2 regions of the Enterobacter vonholyi genome follow, and region 1 is predicted to be linked to the other one. Evidence: predicted binding sites of a transcription regulator. Region 1 holds the regulator's gene; the other holds the start of a gene.
What was found. The regulator Fur, encoded in region 1, represses iron uptake genes when iron is present. The targets are predictions, from matches to a motif close to ATAATAATGAGAACNACTATCAA.
Positions count from the first base shown of each region.

Region 2: the regulator Fur is predicted to act here: its motif matches at 1,481-1,503, upstream of sodA (superoxide dismutase [Mn]).

Region 1 covers NZ_CP162152.1:1,266,349-1,271,145, forward strand. Annotated here, with positions in the region: gene chiP (chitoporin) at 1-857, shown strand, start outside; gene chiQ (ChiQ/YbfN family lipoprotein) at 905-1,231, shown strand; gene fur (ferric iron uptake transcriptional regulator) at 1,324-1,770, opposite strand; gene fldA (flavodoxin FldA) at 2,062-2,592, opposite strand; gene ybfE (LexA regulated protein) at 2,748-3,035, opposite strand; gene ybfF (esterase) at 3,164-3,937, opposite strand; gene seqA (replication initiation negative regulator SeqA) at 4,121-4,669, shown strand; gene pgm (phosphoglucomutase (alpha-D-glucose-1,6-bisphosphate-dependent)) at 4,694-4,797, shown strand, end outside.
Region 2 covers NZ_CP162152.1:4,371,053-4,375,849, forward strand. Annotated here, with positions in the region: gene yiiM (6-hydroxyaminopurine reductase) at 1-591, opposite strand, end outside; gene sodA (superoxide dismutase [Mn]) at 787-1,407, opposite strand; gene AB3N39_RS20560 (MFS transporter) at 1,570-2,835, opposite strand; gene AB3N39_RS20565 (alpha-galactosidase) at 2,880-4,797, opposite strand, start outside.

The sequences.
Region 1 (4,797 bases):
ACGGTGATGCGGGTGCGTTGAGCTTCTCCTATATGTGGACCAACGAGTACAAAGCACCCTGGCACATCGAGATGGACAAGTTCTACCAGAACGATAAGAAAACCAAAGTCGATTATCTCCACTCGCTGGGGGCGAAATACGACTTCAAAAACGATCTGGTTCTCGAAGCAGCATTTGGCCAGGCGCAAGGGTATATCGATCAGTACTTTGCCAAGGCCAGCTATAAGTTTGATGTCGCGGGTAGCCCGCTGAGTACCAGCTATCAGTTCTACGGTACGCGCGACAAAGTCAGCAACGGTGGCGTCAATGACATTTATGATGGCACCGCGTGGCTGCAGGCGCTAACCTTCGGCTATAAGGTCGGTCAGGTTGATTTACGTCTGGAAGGAACATGGGTGAAGGCGGAAGGGCAGCAGGGCTACTTCCTGCAGCGTATGACCCCGACCTATGCCTCATCCAACGGTCGTCTTGATATCTGGTGGGATAACCGCTCAGACTTCAACGCCGACGGCGAGAAAGCGGTCTTCTTCGGCGCAATGTACGACCTGAAAAACTGGAACCTGCCTGGCTGGGCGGTGGGCGCTTCTTACGCTTACGCCTGGGATGCAAAACCTGCCGATATGGCAACTCCGGACGCATACTACGATCCCAACTATCGCCTGAAAGAGTCTTCTTACAGCCTCGATGCTATCTATACCCTGCAGGATGGCCGCGCGAAAGGCACAATGTTCAAACTGCACTTCACTCAATATGACAACCACTCCGATATCCCGAGCTACGCGGGCGGTTACGGCAACATCTTCCAGGATGAACGTGACGTGAAATTCATGGTTATCGCACCGTTCACTATCTTCTGATGAATCTTCCGGCGGGTTAGATCCCGCCGGACCGGAGACTGCATATGATGAAAAAAATCGTAATCGTCGCGTTACTGGCATCAGGGCTGGTGGCGTGTGCTCAGAGTGAGGCACCGAAAGAAGATTCCCGGCTGAAGGAGGCCTATAGCGCCTGTATTAATACAGCAGAAGGATCGCCGGAGAAAATTGACGCCTGTCAGAGCGTGCTGAACGTGCTGAAGAAAGAGAAAGCGCATGAGCAGTTTGCGACGCGGGAGAATGTCCGCGTGATGGATTACCAGGCCTGTATCCAGGCGCGTAAAACCGGTAACGATCAGGAAGTGACCAAGCGTTGCGATAAGATCTGGAACGAGATACGCAACAATAATAAATAAGTTGCTTTACGCCCGGTGGCGCTGCGCTTACCGGGCTTTTTTCTGGCAAAAAAAAGCCAACCTTTCGGCTGGCTCAGAGTATGAACACTTGATTATTTTGCGTCGTGCGCGTGGTCATCTTCGCGGCAGTCGCCTTCAGCGCAGTGACCGTAAAGATACAGGCTGTGGTTGGTCAGGCGGATACCGTGACGCGCGGCGATTTCACGCTGGCGCGCTTCGATGGAATCATCGCTGAATTCAATGACCTTGCCGCAGTCGAGGCAGATCAAATGATCGTGGTGCTGCTGCTGGGTCAGTTCGAAAACAGATTTACCGCCTTCGAAATTATGACGGGTGACAATGCCCGCGTCATCAAACTGGTTCAGCACGCGATAGACGGTAGCCAGCCCAATCTCTTCACCCATGTCGATAAGACGTTTATAAAGGTCTTCCGCACTGACATGGTGATTGTCTGGACCCTGAAGCACTTCGAGGATTTTTAACCGAGGAAGCGTAACTTTCAGGCCAGCCTTCTTTAATGCGGTATTGTTGTCAGTCATGCGGAATCTGTCCTGTTGCTAAACGATTCACTTCTGTAGGAAGTGACAGAAAATGCACCTGGGATAATGCGTCTCATTATAGAACTGCCATGGCTAAATGAAAACTGCAAGTCTCAGGCAAAATATGCTTATAAAAATGGGGTATCACCAACAAACTTGCTCGATGGAAAACCACATTTTATCAGGGAGACATTGTACAGGTCTGGGCGAAAAAGTTAAAAGATTGTAGCAATTAATTTAATCGGTTTGACCTGGTGCACGGGCGCAACCGCCGTTGCGCCGCGAGAAAAATCAGGCGTTAAGAATATCGTCCAGGTGCAGCTCTTCACGGATCTGCTTAACCCATTTCTCAACGCGCTCTGCGGTCAGTTCTGGCTGACGGTCTTCGTCGATGGCCAGACCCACGAAATGATCGTCATCGGCCAGGCCTTTAGACGCTTCGAAGTGGTAACCAGCGGTCGGCCAGTGGCCTACGATAACCGCGCCATTCGGCTCAATGATGTCGCGGATGGTACCCAGCGCGTCACAGAAATACTCAGCGTAGTCTTCCTGGTCACCGCAGCCAAACAGGGCAACTAGCTTACCGTTGAAGTCCACTTCTTCCAGCGTCGGGAAGAAATCATCCCAGTCGCACTGGGCTTCACCGTAGTACCAGGTTGGGATACCCAGCAGCAGAATATCATAGCCTTCCAGATCTTCTTTGCTGCTCTTGGCAATGTCATGCACATCAGCAACGTCTTTACCGAGCTGTTTTTGAATGTTTTTTGCGATATTTTCGGTATTGCCGGTATCACTGCCAAAGAAAATGCCGATGATTGCCATGAGTAAAATAACCTCTTGAAACTTAATAGTATGGTGGCGCAATTCGGCCACGGATAAGGGCAATAATAGCAGAACTGGCAACCCTGCGGAAACAGCTATCGCGCAGGACTGCACTCTGTGCTACATGAAAAGGGTAATAAAGGGGATTTTCAGACTTATGCCTGGCTGCGCAACGTCTCAAGCTGGGCGATTAACATCTCTTCAATGAGCTCGCTGCGGCTGATATTTCGCGCGTCAGCCAGCTCGTTCAGCGCATCGACGGCGTCGGCGTTAAGCTTCAGTTCGACACGCTTAAGCCCGCGATTTTTATCGCGTTTAAGCTGATTGCGTTTATTGATACGCAGCTGTTCATCGCGCGAAAGCGGATTCGTCTTCGGTCGTCCCGGGCGACGCTCATTCGCGAACAGATCTAGTGTCGTACGGTCCGTTTGTTCTTTGGCCATGATTCTGAGACTTCGGGGGAAACACGCCGCCCTGCTAATGCCCGGGCGATAAGCGCGCCATCATACATCACCAAAAACGGCACGCCAACGACTGGAAGCCCGCAGCCTTCCAGTCGCTTTCTTTTTAATCAATTTGTCGTATCAGCGAGATAGCGGCGAATGGCGCGCAGCACGGCATCGGGTTTTTCTGCGTGCACCCAGTGTCCGGCACCGGCAATCACGTGGGCGCGAGCCTGCGGGAATTGGGCCAGCAGCGTGTCGCGGTACGCGTCGGTAACGTAAGGAGAGTTACCGCCGCGAATAAAGAGGGTAGGGTGCGGCCAGGCGGGGACGGTTTCCCAGCCCACGATGTTGTTGTACTGGTTCCAGAGCACCGGCACGTTAAAACGCCATTGGCCGTCAACAAACGACTTCAGCAGGAACTGGACTACGCCTTCTTCATCAAGATGCTCACGCATGACGGCAGCCGCCTGTTGGCGAGTCGCGACGCCCGCTTCGGTGACCGCATTGATGGCGGCAAAAATTTCGTCGTGGCGGCGGACGTCGTAATCCACGGGCGCAACATCAATTACAATCAGGCCGTTAATACGCTCCGGGGCCAGTGCCGTCAGGGCCATCACTGCTTTGCCACCCATTGAATGCCCGATGAGGGTCACCTTTTGCAGGTCGTTGGCATCCAGCGTATCCAGCAGATCCTGCGCCATTGCCGCGTAGGTCATCTCGTCGGAACGGCCGGAAAGACCGTGATTGCGCATATCGACCTGTAAAATATCGTGGTCAGTAACCAGATCGCGCGCCAGCACGCCCAGGTTATCCAGGCTGCCAAAAAGCCCGTGAACCAGTACGATGGGAGAATTATTGTTCGGCGATTGTGCAGTTTGCGCTCGGGTATTCAATTTCATGGCAAAGTTCTTTTTTTACGTATGTCAGGTTAGGGTATCATGTTGACCATTCTGCCGCCCGGCTGCAAGGTTCCAGTTTAATCTGACTTTTGCCGCCAACCTGGTTTGACGCTATCCGCTGTTGGGATTTGACCTTATAATCCCAATGACTTGTATTCAGATAAGATATCGCACTGGATTAAGATGAAAACAATCGAAGTTGATGACGAACTCTATCAGTATATTGCCAGCCAGACGCGGCATATCGGGGAGAGCGCGTCCGACATTTTACGGCGCATGCTTAAAATTTCCGCCGCTTCACAGCCTGCTACCCCAGTCACCAAAGATGTCGTGTCTCAGCCAAGCGTTGTTGCACAAGCAAAACCTGCCGTGACGCCGGCAAAAGATAAAGTGCGCGCGATGCGCGAGCTGCTCCTTTCCGATGAATACGCGGAGCAGAAAAAGGCGGTTAACCGCTTTATGCTGGTGCTGTCTACACTTTACTCACTGGATAACAAAGCGTTTGCTGAAGCGACCGAGTCGCTGCACGGTCGTACTCGCGTCTATTTCGCGGGCGACGAGCAGACGCTGCTGCAAAATGGCAATCAAACCAAACCCAAACATGTTCCTGGCACCCCGTACTGGGTGATCACCAATACCAATACGGGCCGCAAGTGCAGCATGATTGAACACATCATGCAGTCCATGCAGTTCCCGGCGGAATTGATTGAAAAGGTTTGCGGTACAATTTAACCCTTGCATCAGAAGGACCCGGTAATGGCAAATCACAGCCGTGCAGGCCAACCTGCACAACAAAGCGATTTGATTAACGTCGCTCAGCTGACCGCGCAGTATTACGTGCTGAAGCCGGTCGTGGGCAA
Region 2 (4,797 bases), 1.4 Mb from region 1:
TAGCCCCGCCGCCGACAGCAGGCGGTGATACTGTTCGTCGTCAAACGGCATATGCCAGGCAATGGCGCAGGCGTCATAAACAGACACATCGCTCAGGCGCGACGCCAGTTCAAGCGGGGCGTCCGCTGAAATCTGCCCAGCCAGCACCACGCGATACAGCCAGCCGGTTTTACCCGCTTTTTGCAGCTGGGCCGACATATTCTGAATACCGAAATGGTAGTTGAGCTTGAAGCACGGCGAGCGTGGCTGCGTCACCTGAATCAGGGCATCGCCCCAGCGGTAGATATCACCGATAAACACGTTCTTTTCGGTGAGCCCTTCGGTGGAGAGATTCTCGCCAAACGCGGGAGCAACGAAGAGATCCGCCTGCTCCGGGAACTCTGCCTTCCAGTGCTGATAGTGCTCGCGCGGGTAGTGGCACAGCGCGCGCTCCGGCCCGCCGTGGATCTTCTTTTCGGCCTGCTCGTCGCCCGCAAGCCCGAGGTCGGTCAACGTGAGCTCACCGTCGACCTGAATTTTGGCGATGGCACTCGGGCGGCTGTCGTCGTACTCCCTTACCTTGCCTGTAAATACATTCACCGGATAATGCATCGCTGCTCCTTTTATGCCCTAAATAATTCGAGTTGCAGGAAGGCGGCAAGAGAGTGAATCCCCAGGAGCTTACTCAGGTAAGTGACTGGGGTGAGCGAACGCAGCCAACGCACCTGCAACTTGAAGTATGACGGGTATACAGATACAAAAAAAAGCGAGTCATAAGACTCGCTTCTCACAGGCGTCAATGCAACCTTATTTTTTAGCGGCGAAACGCGCTGCTGCTTCGTCCCAGTTCACCACGTCCCAGAACGCTTTGATGTAGTCCGGGCGACGGTTCTGGAATTTCAGGTAGTAAGCGTGTTCCCACACGTCCAGGCCCAGGATTGGGAAGCCGGATGCGCCAGAGATTGCTTCACCCATCAGCGGGGAGTCCTGGTTAGCAGTAGACACTACCGCCAGCTTGTCGCCTTTTAGAACCAGCCACGCCCAGCCAGAGCCGAAACGGGTTGCAGCGGCTTTTTCGAATTCCGCTTTGAAGTTGTCAACGGAACCGAAGTCGCGCTCGATAGCCGCTTTCAGGTCGCCCTGCAGGGTGGTACCGGTCTTCAGGCCTTTCCAGAACAGGCTGTGGTTAGCGTGGCCGCCAGCGTTGTTACGCAGAACGGTTTTCTTGTCCGCTGGCAGCTGGTCCAGCTTGGTGATCAGCTCTTCAGCAGACAGGTTAGCGAACTCTGGCAGGCTTTCCAGCGCGGCGTTCGCGTTGTTCACATAGGTCTGGTGGTGTTTAGTGTGATGGATTTCCATCGTCTGCTTGTCGAAATGCGGTTCCAGTGCGTCGTAGGCATACGGCAGGGATGGCAGTGTATAACTCATAATCCTCTCCATTATTGTCGGGCGGCACAGCTGTTAATGCCGCGTAAGCAGTTGGTTCATTATAGTTAATTAAATGATATTGAAAATGATTATCAATGCCGTAGTTTTTATAAGGTTATTCGTTTTTTGACCAACGCCGGAATAGTGCGTGGGTTCAGAGCGTTAATGGACTTCCAGCGCCTTATTGCCTGCCGCAATCTCCTCCCTGCTGCTGAGCGTAAACGCCGACACCACCGTAATCGCCAGCACGAAACAGCCCAGCATCAGGTATGTCTCCTGGAAACCGATCCGGTCATACATATTTCCGGCAAACGCGGAAAGGAAGATCGCTGCCGACTGTTTGGCAAACTGGAAGCCAATCAGATAGATAGTGGCCGAGAGTCGCGTATCAAACACCCCGGTGATGTACTTGAATGCCCCCACCAGCAGGAACGGGACCTCCAGCGCGTGCAGCATCTTCAGGGCAATTACTTCTACGGCGGTGGTGGCAAACGACGAGCCGATAATGCGCGTCGCCATAATCACCCCGGCGATGAGCAGCGTGTTTTTCGCGCCGATGCGGTTAATGATCCACGGTGAACAAAACATGATGATCGCGTTGCAGATTTCCCCGGCAGTGGTCGCAAAACCAAAGGCGCGAGTGCCCTCCTGCGGCGTGGCGAAGAACGTTTTGAAGAAGGTAGCAAACTGCTGGTCAAAGACGTCATAGACGCAGGCCACGCCAATCACGTACAGAATAAACATCCACATCCTACGCTGACGGAACAGGCTAAAGACCGTTTTCGCGGTGATCTGCGGCTGGTTGGCACCCAGCGCATTCATCACCTGCGCCGTCTGGTTGGGTTTTGGCTTCGCGACCACCAGCAGCAGCATCAACAGCAGCGCCGCCGCCGAACCCATCCAGAATACATACGACGGATCGATGCCGAACAGGATCCCGCCCGTGGAGGCGCATAGCCCCCAGCCGAGGCAGCCAAACATGCGCGCCTTACCGTACTCAAAGAAACTGTTACGGCTCACGCGTTCAATGTAGGCCTCAATGGCTCCTGAGCCCGCCGAAAAGACAAAGCCGATATAAATGCCGCCGCTCAGCGCGCCCAGCCAGATGTTGGCTTTGAGTAACGGCGCAAAGACGTAGAGGAAGAAAGGGGCAAACAGGAACAGCAGCACGGAGATGATCCACAGCAGGTGTTTTTTTAGCCCCAGTTTATCCGAGATCACCCCAAGCACCGGCTGGAAGGCAATGGCCGAGAGTGAGATGCAGGAAAAGACGATGCCGGTATGGGTTTTGTTCAGGCCGATGATATCCGACAGCCAGATCGGCAGGAACGGAAAGCAGGTGGCCATGATGAAGAAGTAGAGAAAGAAGAACAGCCCGAAAATCCAGAAGTTAGGGTTGTCTTTGTGGGTACAGGGTGTTGTGTTCATTATTTTTATCCTCAACGGAGGGCCGGCAGCCCGGCCCGTCACCTTTACACGCGTTCAACGCCAATCAGAACGGCGGTTTCCGGATCCAGAATCGGCAGCGCAATGCCCGCCTGCATCAGCCACTCGCCGCTCGCCGTTTGCGGTGTTTCCATCCATGCCGGCAGCTTGCGCATGGTATGTCCCCCCTCACCGGTGATGTGAATATCAGGGTGATCGAGCAGCGAAATACGATACTGCGCGCAGGGCTCAAGCCCCGGCATGCGCAGCGGCATCATCAACGTGTAGTCCGGCATGGCGAGCTGGCTGACGATAAACAGCCCCTGCGTTTTATCTTCGCTCACAATACCCTGTGCCAGCGTACTGGCATCCGGCATATCCACGCGCCATTGTGTGCCCTGATGAATAACCTCGCGCCACTGCCTGTACAGCGCGGCGTAACGGCGATAGCCTTCGCGCTCCTTCTCATCGACGGTGAGGGGATCAAGTTCCAGCCCCATATGGCCAAACAGCGCCGTTAGACCGCGAAATTCAATGCTGTGCTGGCGGAAGGTGGCGTGACATTTATGATGACCGATATGCGCCCCCATCACCTCCGGCGGAAAGAAATAGCTCATGCCGCGCTGGATGGTGTTGCGCTCCAGCGCATCGTTGTTGTCCGAGGCCCAGAAGCGGTGGCAGCGCGTCAGCACCTCATAGTCAATGCGCCCCCCGCCGGATGAGCAGGATTCAAATTCGATGTGCGGAAAACGTTCACCCAGCACGTCCAGCAGGCGATAAAACTGGCGGGTTTGCGCGTCAGCGGCGGCCTTCCCGTCGTGACCCGGCTGTACCAGCTCACGGTTCATGTCCCACTTCACGTAGTCGACTTCATGTTCACCCAGAAGCCAGCTCATGCGTTCCACAAGATAATCAAATGCTTCCGGAATACTCAGATTGAGCACCAGCTGGTGCCGCCCGGTATGTTGTTTGTAGCCCGGCAGCGCCAGCACCCAGTCGGGATGTGCGCGGTACAGATCGGAATCCGGGTTGATCATCTCCGGCTCAACCCAGATGCCAAACTCCATGCCGAGCCGTTTGACGTGGTCGATCACCGGCGTCAGGCCGTTCGGGTATTTTTTCTCATCCAGGTACCAGTCGCCCAGCGCGGCATGGTCGTCGTTACGACCTTTGAACCAGCCGTCGTCAATGATGAAGCGCTCCACACCCAACGTCGCCGCCTCGTCGGTCATGCGCATGATGTAGTCCGGATCGTGGTTGAAGTAGATCCCTTCCCAGGTATTGAGGTGCACCGGGCGCGGTTTGTTTTCCGGGAAGCGGATAACGTTGTTGCGCAGGTAGCGATGAAACGGCTGGCTCATGCCGTTCAGGCCATGCGTGGAATAGCTGGCATACAGGCGCGGCGTCCAGAGCGTATCGCCCTCCTCAACCGCCATTTCGCCCGGCAGGTAGAGCGCTTCGGCCTGCAGATAGCGGCGACCATCGGTTTTCGCTTCCGCGCGCAGGCGGTGGTTGCCGCTCCAGCCCAGATGCACGCCCCAGACGTCACCCTGCATTTCGCTAAACGACGGCGTACCGGCAATCAGCGCCGGGAAGTGCTCGTGGGAGGTTTTACCCCGACGGTTTTCAATCACGAAGCTGTCGTGTTCAAGCTTTACGCGGTGCGGCTGAAATTCCCTGATCCAGCGTCCGTGGAAGGCCATCACCTCCTGCGCGCGTTCGGCCACCGGCAGCGTGACGGCGAAACGGTCCACCTGCCAGGGGATCGCTTTCAGGTTCGTTAAACCGTGACGAACCACCAGCACACCGCTGGCATCCAGCGCCAGTTCACTGGTCAGACGCAGGCCCGCATGTTCATCTTCCGCCGTCACCGTCAGGGTTTGTCCTGACTGCTGTACGTCTGTGGTGGTGAACATGGGTGAACCGTCCAGCCCCTGCCGATGCCCCTCAATGCCGGGAGCACCA